4 regions of the Rhizobium acidisoli genome follow, and region 3 is predicted to be linked to each of the others. Evidence: riboswitches for the same ligand, from Rfam matches in the RefSeq annotation. Region 3 holds a riboswitch; each other region holds the start of a gene.

Region 1 (2,192 bases), on a different replicon from region 3:
CGGTGCCGGCATCGGGTCGAAGCGCCTGTGTCAGCAATCGCAGCACCGTCGATTTCCCGGAGCCGGACGGGCCGACGATCGAAACGAACTCGCCGTTTGCGACGCTGAGCGAAATATCGCCGAGCACCTTCATGCCGTCGAAGGACTTGGAGATATTGCGCAGTTCAACCATCTTGTCGCTCATCGACGCCGCTCCGCGGTTGGCTGCCAGGGCATGAGGAGGCGCTGGATGACGAGCGTCAGGCCGAACAGGCAGAGGGTCAGTACGGCGCTGACGACGACGGCGGCGAGCACGAGATCAGGACGGAAATTGTTCTTGGCGTTGAGGATATAGATCCCGAGGCCGCTTGCGGCGCCGGCATATTCGGCAAAGATCGCGCCGACGACGGCATAGGTGATCGAGATCCTCAGGCCGGCGAAAAAATAGGGCAGCGCCGAGGGAAGCCGTGCCAGGCGGAAGATGCGCCAGCGGCTCGCCTTCATCGAATGCAGCAATTCGGCGATGTCGCGGTCGGTCGATTCATAGCCTTGCAGCAGGGCGACGAGCAGCGGGAAGAAGGTGACGAGCGCCACCAGCAGGATCTTCGGCAAAAGGCCGAAACCGAACCATAAGACGACGAGCGGCGCGATCGCTACCAGCGGCAGGGTCTGGCTGGCGATGAAGATCGGCAGCAATGCCCGGCGCATGAAAGGCATGAAATCCATGAGGATCGACGCGGTGAAGGCGAAGGCAAGCGACAGCGCGAAACCGCCGAGTGTCGCACCAAGCGTCGGCCAGGTGTTTGATATCAGCGCCTCACGGTTCAGCCAGCCCTGGATGACGATGCGCGAAGGAGCCGGCAGGATGGAAGGCTTGATGCCGGAAAGATCGACATAGAGTTCCCATGCCGCCAAAAAGGCGCAGCCCGCGAGCAAGGCGGGGAGCCCCCGGTAGAGAGCGGTGCGGAGCGCGGCAAGGCGCGAATCCGATGGTTGCGGCGATGTCATCAGCGTTTGATTTCGGTCTCGATGTCCAGCCGGTCGCGATAGGGATCGAGCGCCTTGACGGCATCGCGAATAATGCCGACGACATTGCCGGACATCGGATAGAGTGACACTTTTGCGCCTGAGAACATTTGAACCTCGCTCCGCTGGCATTACCCAGATCAGCTTTGAAGGGTCCAGAGGCTTGCGCCTCACATCTCAGCCCCGGCAATACGGAGCTCCCCTGTTATTTCGGCGGAAACTATCACCCGGGTTTTCTTCCCGCAACCGCAAATTTGCGAACCCGTCCGCACGGTCGGAATAGCTCTAGAACAGGATGATTTTAGGCCCGGTTGGCCTAAAATCTGAATCCTGTTCTCAATTAAAGAGTTAGAGCATGATGTCGCCCGAAAACCGCGCACACTTTTCGGCATCATGCTCTAATGTGAGGGAAACATCCGAGCGGGATCCCGCTCGGATGTTCCTCGGTGGGCCCGTACCTGCCGGGAACGGGACCGCAGCTTGCTGCCTCAGGCGGCAATATCGATCGGGCTTTACGACCGCAGAAGCAAAGGGTATAAAACCTCAAGCAATATTGAGGTCAAGAGGCGATGGATGGGATTTCGGCAACCCCGCTCGGCAAGCTGCTGACTGTCGGCGAAGTGGCGGAGCGCAGTGGTCTTGCCGTCTCGGCGCTGCATTTTTACGAGACCAAGGGTTTGATCTCGAGCATCCGCTCCCGCGGCAACCAGCGCCGCTATGGGCGCGATGTGCTTCGCCGCCTCGGCATCATCAAGGTGGCACAGCGTGTCGGCATTCCGCTTTCGGAAATCCAGGCGGCGTTCCAGTCCCTGCCGCAGGGGCGCACGCCGACGGTCGCCGATTGGCAGACGCTGTCGGCGCGATGGAAGGACGATCTCGACGCACGAATCAATCGGCTCAGTCTGCTGCGCGACCGCCTGACCGGCTGCATCGGCTGCGGCTGCCTGTCGATCGAAAGCTGCCCGCTGCGCAATCCCTGCGACCGGCTCGGCAAGGAAGGGCCGGGTGCGCGGCTTCTGGAGAGCGAAAACGAGCTGGTTGTTTAGCCCTGGCTTTCCCCGGAAAGATCGATGCCTGCCTTTCTTTCGGTCGGTGTGCTCATATGTTAAGGGCAAGTGACGCAACCGAGGAGGACGGCTTCGTGTTTCATCCCAGACTGTTCGAAAATCGCAATGTCGTCGTCACCG
Region 2 (2,192 bases), on a different replicon from region 3:
GCTACAAGGCCGATGGTGCGATCTTCGTCACGGAGACTGGCGACGAGATTGCGCTCGCTTTCACCCCGCAGGCGTCCGACGGGCAGGCTGTGGTCCTGGGCGTGCGGCCTGAACACCTCTCCCTCAGCCAAAGCGGCCTCAACACGACCGTCAACGTCACCGAACCCACCGGGCACGAGACGATGGTCTTCCTGCGCTACGGATCCGGCGAGCTTGTCGCAGTGCTTTCCGACCGTTACGATTTTGCGCCCGGGCAGGTCGCGACGATAGCTGCTCGGCCAGGAAAGCTTCATCTATTCGATGCGGAATCTGGCAAGACGTTGCGACCGGATTGAGCGGGCATCGATTCGAAAGCCCCCGAGATAGGTTCAAAGTGGTAATATCGGGGTGACGAGCCTCGAATTCTTCCGCTCGCCCTCAACCTATGGCAAACCAATACCGCCCTAACCGCTACGCACTCGATTTGGAGTAAAGGCCGAGGTTGCTGCCGATGGCGAACCCGCAGCGCTGATAAAATGTCGACAATGCACCTTCCCGCTGTGAGACCAACCAGACGCTGTTGCATCCCTCGGCCTTTGCTGTTTCGAAAACTGCTGATAGCAGCGCGGTCCCTATTCCCGCACCTTGGGCTTCAGGCAGCACCGACAACTCATCAAGGTAAACGACCGGACCGGCATGGCGGCGCTGTCGTATGCCCAACGCGATCCCCAGCACCTTGCCTCCGTCAAAGGCCGCAAGCGCAATGGATTTCGGCGTTTCAAGCACGGTGTTTACGTTTTCAACCGCCGCTTCCAGCGACCAATTCTCGTTCCACGGCGGTCCGGAATAGGCCCTGACCAGCACAGTGGCGGCGCCATGGAGATGTTCTACCGTAAGACGTTCAATCCGAATCGCCATAGATCCACCTGACGTTGAGTGAATTGACATTTGCCGCAGTTCGTTCGGTAACGCAACAGGCTCCGAGCCGGACGATCTACGGAAACGACAAAGCTGTAAGCTTGACACAACCAGCGACCGCGCTTTACGACTGTCGGCATTCACCAGGGGGGTCCCGCAAGGGGCTGAGATACTGCTGGACAATAAGGCCTAGCCTGTTGTGGCGCAGTGACCCGTTGAACCTGATCCAGTTCATACTGGCGTAGGGACGGTGCAAGCGCTCGAAGGCTTCGGATTCACGCGTGGAATCCGTGCCGGCGTCTTTCCATCATTCCGGCTGATTAACTGGGTCTCCAACTTACAACTTGGAGCCTCAAACCATGACCATTGCCGCAAAGAATCTCACCCCGACCGTCACCACCGGCCCGCTGCCGGCATCGCGGAAGATCCATATTCCGGGAGATATCCATGGCGATATCCGCGTGCCGATGCGCGAAATCAGCGTCCATCCGACCGCGGGCGAACCGCCTGTCGCCGTCTATGATTCCTCCGGTCCCTACACGCTCGAAGGCGCCGAGATCCGCATCGAGCAGGGCCTGTCCCCACTGCGCCGCGACTGGGTGCTGGCCCGCGGCGACGTCGAAGCCTATGATGGCCGCCATGTCCGCCCCGAAGATAACGGCTTTGTCAGCGGCGACCGGCTGACGCCGGAATTTCCGGGGCGGCGCCGGCCGCTGCGTGCCAAGGACGGCAAAGCCGTCACCCAGCTCGCCTATGCACGGGCCGGCATCATCACGCCGGAGATGGAGTTCATCGCCATTCGCGAGAATCTCGGCCGCAACGCGAAGGCCGAAGCGCTGGTGCGTGACGGCGAGAGCTTCGGCGCCGATATTCCCGATCACGTGACGCCGGAATTCGTCCGCCGGGAAGTTGCCGCCGGCCGGGCGATCATCCCGGCCAACATCAACCATCCCGAAAGCGAACCGATGATCATCGGCCGGAATTTTCTGGTGAAGATCAACGCCAATATCGGCAACTCCGCCGTCACCTCATCGATGGCCGAGGAAGTCGAGAAGATGGTCTGGGCTGCCCGCTGGGGCGCCGATACGGTCATGGATCTGTCGACCGGCCGCAACATCCACAATATCCGCGAATGGATCATCCGCAATTCGCCGCTGCCGATCGGCACCGTGCCGCTCTATCAGGCGCTGGAAAAGGTCGGCGGCATCGCCGAGGACCTCAGCTGGGAGATCTATCGCGATACACTGATCGAGCAGGCCGAACAGGGCGTCGACTATTTCACCATCCATGCCGGC
Region 3 (2,192 bases):
ATAATGGGCAACGTTCGCATTGCCCGTGACGCCGAACACGAGAAGCACGCGGGCGTTCTCCAGTCCTGCCGCAAGTCCCGAGAGCGCCTGCCGTGGATCGAGGTGCGCTTCCTGCCGGAAGAACAACGCCCTGCGGAAGCGGCCGGCGAGATCAGGCTCCAGAGCTGCGATCGCCGCCTCGTCCAGCCATTCCCATCCGCTTGTGCGGCGGGAAAAGCGGTCCAGCTCGGCGGTATCTCGCCCACCCGCGACCACCAGCGTTCCTCGGCGTTTGACGTGGCCGGGCAATGCTGCCTCCCACCAATCGGCGGCATTACGACCGAGCGTCAGCACCGGTTCCTCCGCACTTTCCCGTTCGCACCACGGGGCGAGCATGCCGCCGGCAAGGCCGGAGGCGCCGCCCCCGACCTTGTCGGCCAGCTCCGTAAGGGTGACGCGGAAGCCTTGGCGATAAAGCTGCCAGGCCACGGTGAGGCCGGCAACGCCGGCCCCCTTGACAAGAACGCGCATGGTCATCCTCCAATCGGTATTTTAGCGGCCTCTACGACCGACATGTAAAGATCGCCGCCCTGTCGGTATTTCGCCGCCATCGCGTCCAGCCCCTCCTTCTGCGCCTCGGCGCGGATGTTGTGCGATATGCGCATCGAGCAGAAATGCGCCACCTTGTGCGCTTCCTTCGGCAAGGTCTCGTCACGGTAGCTGCGGGCGGTGTCGGGATGGGAGTAATCATAGACGACGAAAGGCGGCTCGCCGGCGGTCGGATGGACGCTGATTCCGCGCATCGGCACGCGGACATGACTGTGGATAACTCCCGGTATGGATCTTCCGCGACACTGGCAGCGGGCCGGTGGTGACGGTTGGGGTGAAGTTTTTTGCGGCAATGTCATAGTTTGAGGCTCCAAATTGAAAGTTGGAGACCCAGTCAGCCGGAATGATGAAAAGACGCCGGCATGGATTCCACGCGTGAATCCGAAGCCTTGGAGCGCTTGCACCGTCCCTACGCCAGTATGAACTGGATCAGGTTCAACGGGTCACTGCGCCACAACAAGCAACACCTTATTGTTCAGCAGTATCTCAGCCCCTTGCCGGGCTCCCCTGGTGAATGCCGCCATGAAAGACCGGAGCTGCCCTTCTGTCAAGCAAGGCCTAATGCATATTTTTCTTGCTCGTCAAGCATGACGGCTTCCCGTCTAAAATCGCCGTTGAAACCGGAAGTCTCCGTGCCTCCGCTAATTGCATTTCACAAGCGCGATATGCGCGCCGCAATAGGAACCTAACTGGCGGATATTCGCCACCTCCACCGAGGCGAGAAATGCCGGGCCCGCCCGTTCCTTAAGACAGGTTCCTTCGGCCCGCGAAGGTGCTTTTAGCTTTGTCGATTGCGCAGGCTCTCAGTGCGCGAGCGCTTCCGCCACCCGAATCCCACCGGCTGGATCCGAATCGACCCCACAAGCAGCGCGATCACGCCGTCCCCGACGATCCATTATGCGATCTTCGTCCAAAACGTGAGCTCCATAGCAACAAGCCGGAGCGCTGGCCTCGAAATCGCGCCGTGCCACGACGTAGGAACGTCCTGAGCGGAAGCGGATGTCGACTGTCCTCTAGAGCCAATATCGGTTTCTCGGGGAAGCTTCATGCGGTCGAGGCCTCATTTTTTTGGATATGGTACGCGCGTTGTACTATCGTGGCGGGAAATCCGGAGAGGGGCATGCAATATGGCCAAAGGTTGGTGCTGTGAGCAGCACCTCGGCTGATCATCGGGCTGCCGCAGTAGGCGCTTCGGGCGGTATAGCCATTGCAGACTTCGAAATTCCTGAACTGCTAATCGCCGCGCTGTTTGAGGGCGTTATCATTGGCATGGCCGTTGAGCAGTTCCTAGCTACGATGAGCAAACAGGCTTGGCGGGAGAAAAACAGATGGCGCTCGGAGGAAACGCGCTGGAATGAGCGTGCCGTACTCGGACCCTGGCTTAAGACACCAGCTGCGGAGCCATTACGGCCGGTCGACGCCGCGGATCAACTCCGTATCGTGATGCGCTCGAAGTTCACCATCCAGCCATTGCTGAACAAGAGGGGAGCCCGGGTAGGTTTCGCATTCGTAACGTGAGCACTAATTTCAAGCTGAGGCTGAACATCAATGATCAAGCGATGACGCGGAACGTTGCATCAGGACAGTGGTTACGCTGGTTCGCT
Region 4 (2,192 bases), on a different replicon from region 3:
CGCGCTGTCGCCGCATCCATATCCTCCTGGCCGATATGCAACCCGTCGGCACCGATGGCGATCGCCGCCTCGACATCGTCGTTGACGATGAGCAGGGCGCCGGTGCCATCAAGCGCCTGTTTCAAGGCGCGTCCGGTCTCGATCATGCCGGCCGTGCCGGCATGTTTGTCGCGCAGTTGCACCATCGTCGCGCCGCCGGCTACGGCACGGCGCGCCGTTTCGACCATGCCGATCCCGGCGCAGAGATCGGGATCGAGGACGAGATAGAGCGAGAGGTCGAAAGCCTTCATACTGCCGATATCCTTGCCCTGGCGTCGAGCGTTTCAGCGTCGAGCGCGTTCAGCGCGTCGAGGAAGCGCCAAGCGAAGGAGCCGGGACCGGCTGCGCCGAGGGCGGCATCCTCGCCGGCGATAGCGAAGGTTGCAAGGGCGGCGACCGTCGCGCCGAAGATATCCTCGGGCACGGAGGCGGCAAAGGCGCCGACCAGGCAGGTCAGCGAGCAGCCGAGCGCCGTGACCTGCGGCATCAAGGCCGATCCGCCTGTGATGCGCACCGCCTGCTCGCCATCGGTGACGAAATCGACCGCGCCGGTGACGGCAACGACCGCCTGCTGCCGCTCAGCCAGCCATCGCGCCGTTCCTTCCGCCTGCTCGACCGGATCGCGGCTGTCGACGCCCTGGCCGCGGCTCTCCCCGCCGGCAAGCGCGATGATCTCGGAGGCGTTGCCGCGGATGATCGTGGGCTTCAGCGCCAGCAGATCGGCGACCGCTTGGCGGCGAAAGCCCGTCGCATAGTGGGCGACCGGATCGAGCACCCAGGGTTTGCCGGCCGAGTTCGCCGCCTTCGCCGCCGCCTGCATGCCGTCGATCCATTGCGGCGACAGCGTGCCGATATTGACGGTCAGCGCATTTGCGATGCCGGCGAATTCGCCGGCTTCTTCAGCAGCATGCACCATGGCCGGCGAGGCGCCCGCGGCCAAGAGTACATTGGCGGCGACATTCATGGCGACGTAGTTGGTGATGCACTGAACGAGCGGCGGCTTCTCGCGCATCGCCGTCAGCATGGCTCCTGGTGTGGTCCTGGTCTGCATGTGGCCCCTTTCAGGCGGGGGCGGGCACGGGGTCATTGGTGCGGTGAGCCGCGACCCCGAGCGACTCCCTCCGCCGGCATTATCCGGTTCAGGTTCGAAGGGTGCTTCTCAGCCCGTCTATCGACGGGCGCCCCTGTCTCTCATCACGCTCTTTTTCGCAGAGAACGGCGCGGATGTCATCTCGAAAATGACGGGGCGATGACGGCGCGGGGAGAGACGGGAGATCGCCGTCGATTCGGGTGTTGACCAGGTTTTCCCTAAGGCGGGCCGCAAATTCCGTCCCGGGCTGCGTTAGCAGTTGCGGTTTCGCCAGGCGGTTGTTCCCTTCTTTCCCAGATAAACAACAGCAGCAACCCCCGGGCGTAAGAAATTTCTGAATACATCTCCGTATTTGTGAGCGGTATCGTGAATGATGCAGGCGGCTTGAAACGTCTCTTCTTCAAAATGAGTGCAGCTCATCTTTCGCAAACTTTTCTGAATGCCCGATGGCGCCGAATTATTCATCCTATCCGTCTATACGCCTGATTTTCAATGCAAACGAGCAGATGGCCAGCTTCGCGTAAGTTGCGCGTCGTCTCATGTGTCTCGCCAATCGGTTTCATTCGAATTTCGGAATCTGTTGGCGATTTCGCTGCGACTGGGGACTCGGGCAAACGGGACGCAATCTCCCAGAACGCGAAGTAAATACCTAACGCAAACTTTACCGTGCTGACACGTTAGGGTTGACTGAAGTGTGGATTGTAGCGATATGACTTTTCACGAAAATAAAATCTTCCTGAAGTTGCATTTTAAATGAAGACATTTTTGAAAAGCGGCATGAAACGGGGCCTCCGGATTATCGCCCCCATCGTGATATCGATCGCCTGTGCGAGCCCATCCTTTTCGCAGTCTCCTGGCCTTCAAGAACCGGAACAGGCGCCGGCGATAAAATCGCAGAAATTCGACGACTGGTATTATCGCTGCACCGGTTCGGCAGGCGCTGAGGCCTGCGAAGTCGCACAGGTCGCGCAAGTCGCCAAGGACGGCAAGCCCGTCAATATCCTGACGCTGGCGATATCGGCGCCGCCGGCTACGCCTTCCGACAAGGGCAAGCCGCGACTGA

The links. Region 3 has a riboswitch for thiamine pyrophosphate ahead of CO657_RS22740 (phosphomethylpyrimidine synthase ThiC). Riboswitches for the same ligand answer to the same signal wherever they lie in the genome.
Region 1: it holds a riboswitch for thiamine pyrophosphate, as region 3 does, so the genes downstream of both, CO657_RS37925 (YkoF family thiamine/hydroxymethylpyrimidine-binding protein) here and CO657_RS22740 (phosphomethylpyrimidine synthase ThiC) in region 3, are expected to answer to the same signal.
Region 2: it holds a riboswitch for thiamine pyrophosphate, as region 3 does, so the genes downstream of both, thiC (phosphomethylpyrimidine synthase ThiC) here and CO657_RS22740 (phosphomethylpyrimidine synthase ThiC) in region 3, are expected to answer to the same signal.
Region 4: it holds a riboswitch for thiamine pyrophosphate, as region 3 does, so the genes downstream of both, thiM (hydroxyethylthiazole kinase) here and CO657_RS22740 (phosphomethylpyrimidine synthase ThiC) in region 3, are expected to answer to the same signal.

The regions. Positions count from the first base shown of each region.
Region 1 covers NZ_CP034998.1:3,835,628-3,837,819, reverse strand. The annotation lists gene CO657_RS18710 (ABC transporter ATP-binding protein) at 1-184, opposite strand, end outside; gene CO657_RS18705 (ABC transporter permease) at 181-987, opposite strand; partial or broken gene CO657_RS37925 (YkoF family thiamine/hydroxymethylpyrimidine-binding protein) at 999-1,115, opposite strand; TPP riboswitch at 1,106-1,219, opposite strand; gene soxR (redox-sensitive transcriptional activator SoxR) at 1,575-2,051, shown strand; gene CO657_RS18695 (SDR family NAD(P)-dependent oxidoreductase) at 2,147-2,192, shown strand, end outside.
Region 2 covers NZ_CP035002.1:153,461-155,652, reverse strand. The annotation lists gene CO657_RS33140 (ABC transporter ATP-binding protein) at 1-335, shown strand, start outside; gene CO657_RS33135 (GNAT family N-acetyltransferase) at 451-897, opposite strand; TPP riboswitch at 1,033-1,163, shown strand; gene thiC (phosphomethylpyrimidine synthase ThiC) at 1,257-2,192, shown strand, end outside.
Region 3 covers NZ_CP034999.1:85,431-87,622, forward strand. The annotation lists gene thiO (glycine oxidase ThiO) at 1-510, opposite strand, end outside; partial or broken gene CO657_RS22740 (phosphomethylpyrimidine synthase ThiC) at 513-716, opposite strand; TPP riboswitch at 977-1,107, opposite strand; partial or broken gene CO657_RS22745 (DUF2726 domain-containing protein) at 1,751-2,085, shown strand.
Region 4 covers NZ_CP035001.1:142,677-144,868, reverse strand. The annotation lists gene thiE (thiamine phosphate synthase) at 1-290, opposite strand, end outside; gene thiM (hydroxyethylthiazole kinase) at 287-1,090, opposite strand; TPP riboswitch at 1,139-1,235, opposite strand; gene CO657_RS29520 (invasion associated locus B family protein) at 1,883-2,192, shown strand, end outside.